DNA from 2 places in the Mesorhizobium sp. USDA 4775 genome. Region 1 is predicted to be linked to the other one. Evidence: predicted binding sites of a transcription regulator. Region 1 holds the regulator's gene; the other holds the start of a gene.

Region 1 (7,721 bases):
CACGCCGCACATCACCGCCATCGGGTGCGCGTCGCGGCGGAAGCCGGTGAAGAAGCGCGACATCTGCTCGTGCACCATGGTGTGGCGCGTCACGCGGTAGTCGAAATCGTCCTTCTGCGCCTTGGTCGGCAGTTCGCCGTAGAGCAGGAGATAGCAGACTTCGAGGAAGTCGCCGTGTTCGGCCAGCTGGTCGATCGGATAGCCGCGGTGGAGGAGAATACCGGCGTCGCCGTCGATGAAGGTGATCTCGGACTCACAGCTTGCCGTCGAAGTGAAGCCGGGGTCGTAGGTGAAGGCGCCGGTCGTGCTGTAGAGCGAGGCGATGTCGATGACGTCGGGTCCGACGGAGCCGCTTCGCACCTTGAATTCATGGGTCTTGCCGGCGAATTGAAGCGTTGCGGTAGCCTCTAGGTTCGCGCCGCCCACATCCAGTTTTTTCGCAGCTTCGGTCATTGCAAACTCCTTGTTGTTTCCTCATGCCGGCAAAGGCAAATTCTGCAGAGCGACACGTCGAAATCACCGCAATGCGCGTATTCGCCACCGCATTTTAGGAGGTGCGTGCCAGATTGGGCCAAGGCCTAATGTTGCACTGCGAAACGCGCCTTTCAATGCCAATCTTCTTGGGCCAGTTTGCTCCTAATCGATTTGATCCGCTATGCGCGCCAGGCTTTCCTCGCGCCCAAGCACGGCAAGCACGTCGAACACGCCAGGCGAGGTGCTTTTGCCGGTCAGCGCGGCCCGCAACGGTTGGGCCACGGCGCCAAGCTTGTGGCCACCGGCCAGCGCATAGTCGCGGATCACGGCTTCCGCCGCGGCTGCAGTCCAGTCGCCGGAAAACGCATTCAAAGCTTCGTGAGCGCCGCGCAGGATCTTGCGGGCGTCGTCGTTGAGCAGGAGGGCCGCCTTCTCGTCGACCGGCAGCGGTCGCGTGGCGAACAGATAGGCCGCGCCATCGACGAGCTCGACCAGCGTCTTGGCGCGCTCCTTCAGGCCCGGAAGGGCCGCCAGCAACTGCGCCTTGTTGTGTTCGTTGAGGCGCGCGGCCATCGCCGGGCCACCCTCGAGATAGGGCAGAGTGGCGATGAAGATGTCCAACAGCTTCGCGTCGGCCATGCGCCGCATATGCGCGCCGTTGATCGCTTCCAGCTTGGCGAAATCGAAGCGGGCAGCGCCCTTGTTGACGTCGCCGATATCGAACCAGGAGATCATGTCCTTGATCGACATGATCTCGTCATCGCCATGACTCCAGCCCAGGCGCGCCAGGTAGTTGAGCAGTGCCTCCGGCAGGTAGCCCATGGCCCGATAGGCTTCGACGCCGAGCGCGCCATGGCGCTTCGACAGCTTGGCGCCGTCGGCGCCATGGATCAGCGGGATGTGCGACATGGACGGCACGTCCCAGCCCATGGCGTTGTAGATCACGGTCTGGCGGGCCGCATTGGTCAGGTGGTCGTCGCCGCGGATGATGTGGGTGACACCCATGTCGTGGTCGTCGACGACGACGGCATGCATGTAGGTTGGGTTGCCGTCCGAACGCAGGATGATGAAGTCGTCGAGATCCTTGTTGGGGAAGCGCACCTCGCCCTGGACGCGGTCATGGACGATCGTCTCGCCTTCGGTCGGCGCCTTGATGCGGATGGCGCCCTTGACGCCCGCAGGCGCCTCAGAGGGGGCGCGGTCGCGCCACTGGCCGTTGTAGCGCGGCGGCAGGCCCTTGGCCCGTGCTGCCTCGCGCATCGCCTCCAGCTCGGCCGGCGTCTCGTAGCTGTAATAGGCCTTGCCCAGACGCACGAGTTCCTCCGCGACCTCGCGGTGGCGTGGCGCGCGCTCGAACTGCGAGACCGGGTCGCCGTCCCAGGTCAAGCCGAGCCAGGAGAGGCCGTCGAGGATGGCAGCCGTCGCGGCGGCGGTCGAACGCTCGCGATCGGTGTCCTCGATGCGCAGCAGCATCGTGCCGCCGGTGTGTTTGGCATAGAGCCAGTTGAACAGAGCCGTGCGCGCGCCGCCGATGTGCAGATAGCCGGTGGGCGAGGGGGCAAAACGGGTGACGACCTTGTCGGACATGAAACTCTCGGAAACCATCTGAAGCGGGGTGCGGCCGCGCGGACTTTCGCGCGTCGCGCGTTCATGTAGCATAGGGCGTCAGGCGTGCAAGGGGCAGGACCCGATGGCTGGACGAGGCTGGGGCTCGGATCAGGGCGAGGACGCTGGTGTTGGCGTCAGCGAACGGTCGTTGTTTGCATCTCCCCTTGCGAACCCACTGCCATCGCCCCTTATGCCTGCACCCGGCAGCCAGCCGCCGCAGGCGGATATGCCGGCGACACTTCCGCCGCCTGCTTCAGGCCGGATTGTGCGTGTCCGGCGGCGACTCGCCCGGGTTTCCTGGCCTCGCCTACGCCATAGCGCGGCGACAGCAGCGGAGCTCGAGCTTGACCGGGGCATCGCCTTCCTGCTGGTGCCGGTTTGTCTGGCCGCTGGAGCGATCGGCTATTATTCGCTCGCGACGGAGCCTGATTTTGCAAAGCCTGTCGCGGTCGTCGTGCTGATGGCGGTCTGTGCGCTTGTTTCGCGCTCCTGGCCCAAAACCCATCTGGGCTTCACGGCGGCATTGTTGTGCGCGCTTGGCCTGCTTGTCGCCAAGGTCGAGACATGGCGGGCGGGCACCCAGATGCTGGGTTCGGAAATCTCGACGCAAGTCACCGGCCGTGTCGTTTCGCTCGACCGGATGGAGACCGGCCGCATCCGGCTGACCATCGACGTGACGTCGACCGCCCGGCCGAAACTGCGCTATGCGCCGGAAAGGGTCAGGCTTTCGGCGCGAGATATCCCGGCGGAAATGACCGCCGGCTCCCTGGTCACCGGCTATGCTAAACTGTTGCCGCCGACCGGTCCGGTGCGGCCGGACAGTTACGATTTCTCCTTCGACAGCTATTTTGCCGGCATTGGCGGCAGCGGATTCTTTCTCGGCAACCCAAAGCTTGTCTCAGCCACGGACGACGAGGTGCCGCTCACGGCCCGCCTTTTCTCGGGGATAGAAAATGCCCGTGAAGCCATTGCCGACCACATCAGGGCCACGGTTGGCGGTGCCGAGGGTGAGATCGCGGCGGCGCTGATCGTCGGCGTGCGGGCCGGCATTCCCGATGAAATCAACGAGGCGATGCGACGCACCGGCATCTATCACATCATCTCCATTTCCGGACTGCATATGGCGCTCGTCGCCGGTACCATCATGGGGCTGCTGCGCGGCGCCTTCGCGCTGTTTCCGGACTTTTCCGCGCGTCGGCCGGTGAAGAAATATGCGGCCGCCGCGGCCCTTTTCTCGATCGCCGCCTATCTCGTCATTTCCGGCGTCGTCGTCGCGGCCGAACGCAGCTTCATCATGCTGGCGGTGATGCTGATTGCCGTGCTGTTCGATCGCGCGGCGCTGACCATGCGCAATCTTGCGATCTCGGCGATCGCCGTCATTGTGGTGTCGCCGCATGAGGTAGTCGGCCCAAGCTTCCAGATGTCGTTCGCCGCGACCGCGGCGCTGGTCGGCGCTTATGCCGGCTGGGCGGATCACCATGCGGGAAAGGCAAGACCGCCACCGCCAAAGCGATCCCTGCCGGGTTTTCTCACGCGAAAATTCCTGCTGGCGACGGGTGGGTTGGCGATGACATCCATCATCGCCGGCTGCGCCACGGCGCTGTTTGCCATCTGGCATTTCCAGCGTGTGTCGCCGCTCAGCCTGTTCGCCAATCTGGCCGTCATGCCGATCGTGTCACTGATTGTCATGCCTTTCGCTGTTCTCAGTTCGCTTGCGATGCCCTTTGGTGCCGACAGTCCCTTCCTTTACGTGATGGGCAAGGGCCTGACCGCAATGATCGCCATATCGGCGTGGATATCGGAGCGCTCCCCGGTCGATGCGGTCGGGGCTGATTTCGCAGCAATCCGTGCTGCTGGTGACCGTCGCCCTGGTCATCGCGACGATGGCGACGACCTGGCTGCGGCTCGCGGCAGTGCCATTCGCGCTTGCCGGCCTGCTGACAGTATCGGATACGCGCGCCCCGGATGTGCTGATTTCCGAAGATGCGCGTTTGGTGGCGCTGCCGATCGGCGGTGGAGAACTCGCGGTCAGCCGGGCTCGCCCGAACGAGTTCACCGTCGACAATTGGAAACGCGCGCTGGTGTCCGAAACCATCGTCGTGCCGGAGATGTTCGACAAGGCGGACTGGCAATTCGACATTGCCGATGCCGCCAATCTGCCGCCGGGAGCGCCGTTTTATTGCACGGATGGCGTCTGTCTTGCCCGGCACCCGTCAGGGGCGATCATCGCGCATGTCGAAGACCGCAAGGACACCTGGAAGGCTTGCGGTTTCGCCGATTTGATCGTCGTCAATGACGCGACAGGCTATGATTCCTGCCACAATCCGCTGGTTCTTGTCGTCACCAAACGGCAACTTGCCCGCAAGGGCAGTGCCGCCGTCTTCTTCGACCGCCAATCGGCGACAGGTCCGCCAATCATCAGCTTCGCGGTGGACGGGCCATATCGGCCCTGGCACGAGCAGCGAAAATTTTCGCGCGAGGCGAGGGGGCTGCCGCCCTATCAAAAACCCGAAAAGCCGGCCGTTCCTGCTCAGTAGCGCCGGATCAACCCGACAAGCTTGCCTTGCACCTTGACCCTGTCTGGCCCGAAAATGCGCGTCTCGTAGGCCGGGTTGGCGGCTTCAAGGGCGATCGAGGCGCCCTTGCGGCGGAACCGTTTCAGGGTTGCTTCCTCCTCGTCGACCAACGCCACGACGATCTCGCCCGGGCTCGCCGTGTCGGCGTTGCGGATGATGACCGTGTCGCCGTCGAAGATGCCGGCGTCGATCATCGAGTCGCCCTTGACCTCAAGTGCATAATGCTCGCCACCCATGATCATGTCCGGCGGTACCGAGATCGAATGTGTCTGATGCTGGATGGCATCGATCGGCACACCAGCGGCGATGCGACCCATCACCGGGATCGACACGGCGGAAACCGCATCGTCATTATTGCCGGCCGCGGGCAAGCGCGATGCCGCCGGCTTGATCTGGCGGCCAAGACCACCCTGGCCGAGGCTGCCCTGGATGACGCTTGGCGAGAATTTCTTTGCCGCGTTGAGGCCGGGTGCGATCGAATCCGGCAGCCGCAGCACTTCCAGCGCCCGCGCCCGGTTGGGCAGCCGGCGAATGAAGCCGCGTTCCTCCAGTGCCGTGATCAGGCGATGAATGCCTGACTTGGAGGCAAGATCGAGCGCCTCCTTCATCTCGTCGAAGGAAGGCGGAATGCCGCTTTCCTTGAGCCGTTCATGAATGAACATCAGCAGTTCATGTTGCTTGCGTGTCAGCATGGCGGCCCCCAAGGCATTGAACGACGGGTGTGAATCAGAATCGAAAAACAAACCCAGAACAAACACTATCTGTTCCAGTTGTGTTCCGCAACTGTTTAAAGTTTAATGAATTTGTTAACGCGTCTGAAATTATTTGGCCCCGGCAGCGGGCCGCGCTCGACCGCTTCCGCTCCCCGCAGGTTCATTGAAATCATTTTGGTTAATGGCCTGTGGCCTACCCCTGGATGCGGTTTGGCATCAGGCGTTTGAGAGGCGTCCACAGAGCGGATTTGTACGGTGTATCGATCCATTTCCGGCGGAACGAAACGAAATCAAAATGCCAACGGTCGCGGGTTCAGGCCGGCCACGGCCGCGTGGATCTGGACGCCGCGGCGACGTCATCCGGAAACCGCTTTCAGGCTGCCGGCGCGCGCGGTGTAGGTGTTGGCGCCGTTGTCTTCGCTGTGGACATAGACATGCAGCGTGTAGCCGATATGCGCCGTCATCAGCGCCTTTGCCCGCTCGACGTCGCGATCGAGCGCCGCTTCCATGATTGCGGTGTGATGCTCGATGGCGATCGCTTCGCGCAGCGCGTCCATAGCCTCGCCATAGCCGTCCTTGAGGCCGGCCGCCGCCCGCAATGTCGGCGCCAGGCCGAGAAACCGATGATGCCGACACAGCTGATCGGCGATCGTCGAGCGAAAGCGCAACAGCCAGTTCGACGTCGCCGCGCTCAGCAACGCCGCATGGAAGGCCTCGTGGCTCTCGTCCCATTTGTCGACGGCCGCATCGGAAGGGTCTTCGACCGCGGTCTTGCAGCGGGAGAGCCGGTAATGAGCGGTGACGACCGCGTCCTCCCATTCCCTGCCGCCGTTCGCGATCGATTCCAGGAACAGCGGCATTTCGACAACCATCCTTGCGCGCGCCAGGTCCTCGAGCTCGGCGCGCGACACGGGAGCGACGGCAAAGCCGCGATTGCTGATGGCGGTGACCAGGCGCTCGGCTTCAAGTCGGGACAAGGCTTCACGCAGCGGCGTCCAGCCGACGCCGTATGTGCCGCGCAGCGCGCTCAGCTTGAGCGGCGCGCCCGGCATGAGGCGGGTGGTCAGGATATCGCGCCGCAGCAGCTGATAGGCCGCCTCGGTCTTCGTGGAATTGTTCTGATCCTGCATCGCCATCCGTCCGTCATCGGCTTGCGAAAATTATATATGAAGCGGAGGTATGGCAAGAATTATATATAATGTTTGACACACGGCGGGCGACTGACCATGATCGCCGCAGTTGCCGTCCTGTGGGCGGCGCTGATCAAATCTGGGAGGAAATGATGTTGAAGTCGAAGTCCGCTTGGCTGTCGGGATTGGCCCTGGCAGGCGCATTAATGGTCAGCGCAGGCAGCGCCGCGGCCGATCAGATACGCATCGGCATCGCCAATTTCGGCGAGCATCCGCAGCTCAACGCCGCCATAGCGGGCTTCAAGAAGGCATTGACGGACAAAGGCTTTGTCGAGGGCAAGGACGTCGTCTACACCGAAAGCCATACCAATTTCGATGCATCTCTGGTGCCGCAGATGATCGCCAAGCTGCAGGCGGAGCAGCCCAAGCTGATCTACACCATCACCACGCCGGTCTCGCAGATCGCCAAGAAGGCGCTCGCCGGTTCCGGGATTCCGATCGTCTTTGCCGCGGTCACCGATCCGGTGGCGGCCAAGCTGGTGCCGTCGTGGGACGCCGGAGACGAAGGCATGACCGGCGCCAGCGATCTGCAGGATGTCGCCGCGGTGATGGCCTTCACCAAGAAACTGCTGCCGAACGCCAAGCGTTTTGGCGTGCCTTACAATCCAGGCGAGGCCAATGACGTTGCCCTGATCGAAAAGATCAAGGCGGCGGCACCCGCCGCCGGCTTTGAGGTCGTCGAAGTCGGTGTCGACAACGTCAATGACATTCAGCAGCGCATCGCTTCGCTCGCCGGCAAGGTCGACGTGATCTACGGTCCGGCCTCGAACCTGATCCAGCCGGCGATCGCCGCTGTCTCCGCGGCCGCCCGCCAGGCCGGTATCCCGGTCGTCAACTCTGATGACAGCGCGGTCCGCAACGGCACCGTGCCGGCGAGCTTCGCGGTCAATTACACGCAGGTCGGCATGAACGCCGGCAACATCGCCGCCGAAATCCTCAAGGGCAAGGATCCCAAGACGATCGCGCCGTCGCGCCCGGCCTACAAGGATCACATGGCAACGATTTCCCGCAAGGCGATGGCCGCGTTCGGCATCGAGATACCGGCTTCGATGGCCGATTGCGGCTGCATCGTCGACTGATATCGGGCTGCAAGGGGCGATGGCGTTGGCGCCGTCGCCCTTCCGGCCAGGGAGGAACGATGCTCGATATCCGATCCGCGC
Region 2 (7,721 bases), 860 kb from region 1:
CGGCACAGGTCGCGGCCGAGAAGGGCTGGAGCGTGGTGTCGGATACGTCGTGGCCGGGTTATGAGCGGATTCCCGGCCTGGTGATGCAAGGCTATACGGCGATCGTGCGCGAAGCGCTGCGCCAGCTCTGCGAACCGCCAACCCATGTCTTCGTCCAGGCCGGCGTTGGCGGCATTGCCGCGGCGGTGGCCGGCCATCTCGCCATCGTGCTCGGCGACGCCAGGCCGACCTTCATCGTTGTCGAGCCAGCGCGCGCGGCCTGCGTTGTCGCGGCTGCCCGGGCAGGGCATGTGGTCAAGGTGGCGCACGACCAGCCGACGGTCATGGCCATGCTTGAATGCTATGAGGCCTCTCAGGTCGCCTGGCGCGTGCTGGCGCGCGCCGCCGATGCCTTCATGGCCGTGGACGAGGGCGACGCGGTCGGCGCGATGCGGCGGCTGGCCCTGCCTGCCGGCAGCGATCCGGTCATCGTTGCCGGCGAGAGCGGCGGGGTCGGTCTTGCCGGACTGATCCGGGCGATGGCCGAAAACAGGGCCGATCTTGGCCTCGACGGCAAATCCCGCGTGCTGGTGATCAACACCGAAGGCGCCACCGACCCGCATCGCTATGCCGAACTGGTTGGCATGAGCCCTGCTGATGTGTTGGCCGGCAAGCTCGTTGCCGAGGCAACGCCATGATCGCGGTCGACGCGCAGCGCCTGCTTGGCCGCATCCGCGAACTTGGCGCTGTTGGCCGCGACGGCGAGGGCAGGCTGACCCGGCTGGCCGCCTCCGACACCGACAGGCAGGGCCGTGACCTCTTTGTCGGCTGGCTGCGCCAGGCCGGGCTCGATGTCGCCATCGACCGCATCGGCAACATTTTCGGCATCTGGCAAAGTGCCGACAATGTAGGCGAGGCGCCGCTGCTCATCGGCTCCCACATCGATACCGTCATCGACGCCGGCATCTATGATGGCTGCTACGGCGTGCTTGCCGGGCTGGAGGTGATCGAGACGCTGAAGGCATCGGGTCTCTCGCCGTTGCGCCCGCTCGCCGTCGCGGCCTTCACCAATGAGGAGGGCGTGCGCTTCTCCCCCGACATGATGGGGTCGCTGGTCCATGCCGGCGGCGTCGATGTCGAGGCGGCACTCGCCGCTGTCGGCACCGACGGCAGCACGCTCGGGCAGGAACTCGTCCGCATCGGCTACGCCGGCGAGCGCGAACCTGGCTTTCTCAAGCCGCACCTCTATGTCGAACTGCACATCGAACAGGGGCCGGTCCTGGAGCGTGAAGGCATTCCGATCGGCGCGGTGGAAACCCTGCAGGGCATCTCCTGGCAGCGCATCACCCTCGATGGCGTCGCCAACCATGCCGGCACCACGCCGATGTCGATGCGCTGCGACGCCGGATATGCCGCGGCACGCGTGGTCACCTTCCTGCATGACCTTGCCGCGGCCTCCAACGCGCCGACCGTTGCCACCGTCGGCACGATGCGCTTCGAGCCGAACGCCATCAATGTCATCCCATCGCGCGCCGTCTTGACGGTCGACCTGCGCGATCCCGACGAGCAGAGCCTGCAAGCACAGGAGGCGTCGCTGGCTGCCTTTCTCGAACAGCTCGCCGCCGAGGGCATCACCGTGTCGGTCGAACGGCTGGCCCGCTTCGAGCCGGTTGTTTTCGATGGGCAGGTCGTCGAGTTGATCGAGGCTGCTGCCAGGAAGCGCGGGCTTGCCTCGCGGCGCATGACCTCGGGCGCCGGCCATGACGCGCAGATGATCGCGCGCATCGCGCCGGCGGCGATGATCTTCGTGCCGAGCGCCGGAGGCATCAGCCACAGCCCGCATGAACACACCGAGGATGCCGAGCTTGTTGCCGGCGCCAACATCCTGCTTGATGTGGTCGCTGAACTTGCCGAACTCGAGGGCTGAAGACATGGCTAAACTCGATCCAGAAACGCTGAAGCGCGAGATGACCGCTTGGCGGCGCGACCTGCACGCGCACCCCGAATTCGGCTTCGAGGAGAAACGCACCGCGGCCTTCGTCGCGGCCAAGCTGCGGGAATTCGGCCTGGACGATGTCGCCGAGGGCGTCGGCGGCACCGGCGTCGTCGGCACGCTGAAGCGCGGCAGCGGCAACCGCGCCATTGCGTTGCGGGCCGACATGGATGCGCTGCGCATCGCGGAGCAATCAAGCGCGCCCTACCGCTCCGGCAATCCCGGTATCATGCACGCCTGCGGCCATGATGGCCACACCGCCATGCTGCTTGGCGCGGCAAAGCTGCTGGCGGGCGAGGGTGGCTTCGACGGCACCGTGCGCTTCATCTTCCAGCCGGCCGAGGAGTGGGGCAGGGGCGCGCTGGCCATGCTCGACGACGGCCTGATGCAGCGCTTCCCCTTCGACGAGATCTTTGGCCTGCACAACATGCCCGGCCTTCCCGTTGGGCACTTCGAGACCCGTGCCGGCCCGGTCATGTCGGCCGAGGATAATTTCGAGATCGTGCTCAAGGGGCTCGGCGGCCACGCGGCACGGCCGCATTCGGGCAACGAAACGCTGGTCGCCGCCTGCGCGCTGGTCACCAATCTGCAGACCATCGTTTCGCGCCGCCTGAGCCCGACCGACATAGCCGTGGTTTCTGTGACCGAACTGATCACCGACGGCACCCGCAATGCGCTGCCTGGTCTTGCCCGCATCCTCGGCGATGCGCGCAGTTTTCGCCCCGAAGTCAGCGCGGAGATCGAACGCCAGATGCGCATCATCGCCGAGGGCACCGCGGCCGCCTACAACGTTGCCGCCGAGGTCAATTACACCAGGGAATTTGTGCCCTTGCACAACGATACCGAACTGGTCGAGGCGGCCTTCGCCGCCGCCAAAAATGTCTTCGAGCCCGGCAATATCGCGATTGCCCGCGAGCCCATGACGGCGTCGGAGGATTTTGCCCGTTTCCTCGATCACGTGCCGGGCTGCTTCGTCTTCCTCGGCAATGGCGAGGCTTCGGCGCCGCTGCACAATTCCAGCTATGACTTCAATGATGAAGGGCTGGTGTTCGGAGCCAGTTTCCATGCCGCCATCGCCAGGCAACGGCTCGGATTTTGATCGGCTGCGGACCCTCGTCGGCACGCCTTTGCCGGTGGAAAACGCCTGGAAAAGGCCGAAATCCGCGATCCCGCATGACGCAGGGGCAAGACTCAGCTACCTTGTATGGTGCGGCGGACCTGATTTATCCGCTTGGCCGGCGCCTTCTCCTCCCAAGCGGCGCCGGCCTTCTTCCGCGCCGATCTCCTTCTAAATTAGCATCCATTAAATTTAGAATATTCGCACTTGCAGGGCGTTAGCGTCTTTATGGCATGGAAGGCGCCGGTATTTGGGCTGTTGCGGGAAGACGGATGCGCGGGCGGAGCTGGATAAAGGCGTTGCGTCAGGACGAGGCGCGGCAGGTGCGTGCGCGCATCGCCGAACTCGAAAGAAACCTCACAGTGGCATCGCCGGCCCGAGGTCGTCAATTGCAGCAGGACGCCGGCCACGAACTGCGCAATGCCAAGTTCCGCCTTGAGCTGCTTGAAGAATGCATCGCTGCAATGCATTGAGGTTTTGCGGTCCTCATTGCACCGGAACTATCTCAGTTGCTGACAGTCTCCGTGTCCATGACAGGATCGCTGGCGTGAGAGCTCTGTTCGGCACCAGGGGCCTTGGTCGGTGGCAATTTGTTGTCGCAGGCCGAGACAGCCAAAACCACCAGAATGAGGGCTAATCCTAGCTTCTTCATCGCTGTCGCCTCCATCCTTTCAACGACGCGCCATCGGTTTGGTTGCGAACTTCGCGTGATGGAACAAACCGTCATGTTTCCGGTTGACCCTCATCAGAGGAGAACCGCGGCATGATCCGTTTGCTTCTGGCAGGTACATTCGCCTTTCTCGCGTATCGCCTCGCGCGCAAGATGATCGATGACGTGCCCGGCGACGTTGATCCCCTGTTGCTGCCCGCGTCGAGAAGTGACCGCGATGCTTTGCGCCGCCAATCGGCGGCCATGGGTGTCGATCCCCGGCGGTAGGGCAATTCCAGGAAAGTGCACAGCGCTTTGCGTTGGGAATTGCATCAAAATCAAGGGTCCGTCGCGCCGCTTGCATGTTGCGAACAAAGCGGAAACGATGCTTGATGGGCGATGAACCTCGCCGCCCATGATTCGACATTTGTGGAACCGACTCCCCAGCCCGCCTATCTCGCGCGGCTGAACGACGCCCAACGCCAGGCCGTCGAGCATGGCGACGGCAAGATCGCCGGGCCCTTGCTGGTCATTGCCGGCGCCGGCTCGGGCAAGACCAACACGCTTGCGCATCGCGTCGCCCATCTGATCGTCAGGGGTGCCGACCCGCGCCGTATCCTGCTGATGTCCTTTTCGCGGCGCGCCGCGTCCGAAATGGCCAAGCGCGTCGAGCGCATCGCTGGCGAGGTGCTCGGCCGCGACGCCGCGGTCATCACCGATGCGCTGACCTGGGCAGGCACTTTTCACGGCATCGGCGCCCGGCTGTTGCGCGACTATGCGCTGGAGATCGGCCTCGACCCGGCCTTCACCATCCATGATCGCGAGGATTCCGCCGACCTGATGAACCTCGTGCGCCACGAACTTGGCTTCTCGAAAACGGAGGCGCGTTTCCCAACCAAGGGCACCTGCCTTGCCATCTATTCGCGCGCCGTCAACGCGCAGGCGCCGCTCGGCGAAGTGCTGGGTTCTGCTTTCCCCTGGTGCGCCGGTTGGGCCGATCAGCTCAAGCAACTGTTCGCCGGCTATGTCGAGGCCAAGCAGGCGCAGAACGTGCTCGATTACGACGATCTGCTGCTCTATTGGGCGCAGATGGCGGCCGAGCCGGAAATAGCGGCGCATCTGGGCGGGCGTTTCGACCACGTTCTGGTCGACGAATACCAGGACACCAACCGGCTGCAGGCCTCGATCCTGATGGCGCTGAAACCCGACGGCGCCGGGCTGACGGTGGTCGGCGACGATGCGCAGTCGATCTATTCGTTCCGCGCCGCCGAGGTGCGCAACATCCTCGATTTTCCAAAACAGTTCGCGCAGGCCGCCGATGTGGTGATGCTGGAGCGCAATTACCGCTCGACAGAAACCATTCTGGCCGCCGCCAATGCGGTGATCGGCGAGGCCTCGGAGCGCTTCACCAAGAACCTTTGGTCGGAGCGAAAATCCACCGACAAGCCAAGGCTGGTGAGCGTCCGCGACGAGGTCGAGCAGGCCAACTTCGTCTGCGATACCATTCTGGCCGAACGAGAAGCTGGCACGGCGCTGAAATCGCAGGCAGTGCTGTTTCGCGCCTCGCATCACAGCGGGCCGCTGGAGATCGAGCTGACGCGGCGCAACATTCCCTTCGTCAAGTTCGGCGGCCTGAAATTCCTCGATGCCGCCCATGTCAAGGATGTGCTGGCGGTGCTGCGTTTTGCCGAAAACCCGCGCGACCGCGTCGCCGGCTTTCGCGTCCTGCAACTGATGCCGGGCATTGGCCCTTCGGCTGCTGCGCAGATTGTCGAGACGATGACATCGGCTCTGGACGAGGCGATGGGGCTGGCCGGCTGGCGGCCGCCGCAACGCGCTGCAGATGACTGGCCGGGTTTCGTCTCGCTCTATTCCGGCCTGCGGGCCGGCGCCAAATGGCCGGCCGATCTCGAACAGGTCAGGCTCTGGTACGAGCCACATCTGGAACGCATCCATGAGGATGCCGTCACACGCCGCGCCGACCTGTTGCAGCTCGAGCAGATCGGCTCTGGCTACGCCTCGCGCGAACGCTTCCTGACCGAACTCACGCTCGATCCGCCGGACGCGACCAGCGACCAGGCGGGGCCGCCGCATCGCGACGAGGACTATCTGATCCTTTCGACCATCCACTCGGCCAAGGGCCAGGAGTGGAAGAACGTCTTCGTGCTCAACACCGTCGATGGCTGCATTCCGGCCGATCTCGGCGTCGGCACCAAGGAGGATATCGAGGAGGAGCGCCGGCTGCTCTATGTGGCGATGACGCGGGCCAAGGACAGCCTCAACCTGGTCATGCCGCAGCGCTTCTTTCCCCATGGCCAGGCCGCGCGCGGCGACCGTCACCTCTACGCCTCACGCACCCGCTTCATCCCCGCCTCGATCCTTGGAGCGTTCCAGCAGATGTCGTGGCCGAGCGCACAGGCGGCACAGGGCAGGGCGCCCCGGCCGGAGGTGCGCGTCGACATCGGCGCGCGCATGCGCGGCATGTGGAAATAGCCGAGATCATGGTGCAACCGCCGATCCGGATCGCCATCGCCGGCGCGCTGGGCCGCATGGGGCGGCAGATGGCGGAGGCCGTGCAGGCCGATCCGCGGCTCGCGCTTGCTGCCCGCTTCCATCGCCCAAGCAGTGTCGGCGATGGGCTGGCGAGCCGCGACGAGGCGCTTGCCATGACCGATGTGGTGATCGATTTCACCACGCCCGCCGCCTCCGCCGATCTGGCGAGGGTTTGCGCAAATTGGGGCGGACCGGCCCTGGTGATCGGTTCGACCGGTTTCGATGCGGGCGAACTGGCTGATATAGCCGATGCCGCGAAAACGATTCCCATCGTCCGCTCCGGCAGTTTTTCGCTTGGACTGAACATGCTGGTCGGACTGGTCGAGCGGGCGGCGAGGGCACTTGCCCCCGAAGATTGGGATGCCGAAATTTTCGAGGCGCATCATCGCCACAAGATCGATGCGCCGTCGGGCACCGCACTGATGCTGGGACAGGCCGTCGCCCGTGGACGCCGCGTCGACCTGGACGCGGTCGCAAGGCGCGTCCGCGACGGCGTCACCGGCGCGCGGCCGGCCGGCGAGATCGGTTTTGCGGTGGTTCGCGGCGGCAGCATCATCGGCGAACACAGCGTCAGCTTCTGTGCCGAAGGCGAGCTTGTTACCTTGTCGCACGCTGCCGGCGACCGCACCATGTTCGCCCGTGGCGCCATCGCCGCGGCACTTTGGGTGTCGGGACGCTCGCCCGGCGAATATGATATGCGCGACGTGCTTGGGTTTGACCGCTGAACTTGGCACGGCGGGCATTTTCACGACGCCGCGACGGCCTGCTGGCCACGGCCTACTGATCCGTAAGCTTTGCCGTCATTTTCGGCTTTACCCTGAAAGCTGGATGAAAGGTTGGTGCCATAACTCTTGTCCGGCGCCCCCATATTGTCGCGCAAAAGCGATGGGAGAGAGAGGGGCGCGGGAAACGAACAAAGGGAAGAGGCCATGTCGCTCGCGCGAATTCTGCTTGATTCAGCCGCCACAACCGCACTCGTCGCCGCCATGGCCTTGTCAGCGCCGTCCGTACACGCCGCCGACAAAGTTTCCATCATGGTCGGCGGCTACGAGAAGCAGATTTACCTGCCAGCCAAACTGACCGAAGCACTGGGCTATTTCAAGGACGAGGGTCTCGACGTCGAGTTGCTGAATGAGCCGGCCGGGGTCGACGCCGAAAACGAGATGCTTGCCGGTGCCGTGCAAGGAGTTGTCGGCTTTTATGATCACTGCATCGATCTGCAGGCCAAGGGCAAATTCGTCGAATCCATCGTCCAGTTCAGCCAGGCGCCGGGCGAGGTCGAGCTCGTTTCGACCAAGCATCCCGAGATCAAGTCGCCCGCCGACTTCAAGGGCATGAGCCTGGGCGTGACCGGTCTAGGCTCATCGACGAATTTTCTTACCGAATATCTTGCCGTCAAGAACGGCTTGAAGCTCGGCGAATTCACTTCG

The links. Region 1 encodes LexA, which represses DNA repair genes until DNA is damaged. Its sites were predicted from a motif close to TGTTCNNNNTGTGTTCNG; they were not measured.
Region 2: ACVILI_RS15175 (ATP-dependent helicase) is a predicted target of LexA. The motif match lies at 4,106-4,123, and genes of this name have one in related genera.

What each region holds. Positions count from the first base shown of each region.
Region 1 is NZ_JBSSFM010000001.1:4,026,438-4,034,158, reverse strand. It holds gene gltA (citrate synthase) at 1-453, opposite strand, end outside; gene gltX (glutamate--tRNA ligase) at 637-2,061, opposite strand; partial or broken gene ACVILI_RS19765 (ComEC/Rec2 family competence protein) at 2,165-4,619, shown strand; gene lexA (transcriptional repressor LexA) at 4,613-5,350, opposite strand; gene ACVILI_RS19755 (GntR family transcriptional regulator) at 5,728-6,501, opposite strand; gene ACVILI_RS19750 (ABC transporter substrate-binding protein) at 6,654-7,640, shown strand; gene ACVILI_RS19745 (ABC transporter ATP-binding protein) at 7,700-7,721, shown strand, end outside.
Region 2 is NZ_JBSSFM010000001.1:3,169,418-3,177,138, forward strand. It holds gene ACVILI_RS15150 (diaminopropionate ammonia-lyase) at 1-677, shown strand, start outside; gene ACVILI_RS15155 (Zn-dependent hydrolase) at 674-1,906, shown strand; gene ACVILI_RS15160 (M20 aminoacylase family protein) at 1,911-3,071, shown strand; gene ACVILI_RS15165 (hypothetical protein) at 3,389-3,562, shown strand; gene ACVILI_RS15170 (hypothetical protein) at 3,853-4,026, shown strand; gene ACVILI_RS15175 (ATP-dependent helicase) at 4,138-6,231, shown strand; gene dapB (4-hydroxy-tetrahydrodipicolinate reductase) at 6,240-7,016, shown strand; gene ACVILI_RS15185 (ABC transporter substrate-binding protein) at 7,221-7,721, shown strand, end outside.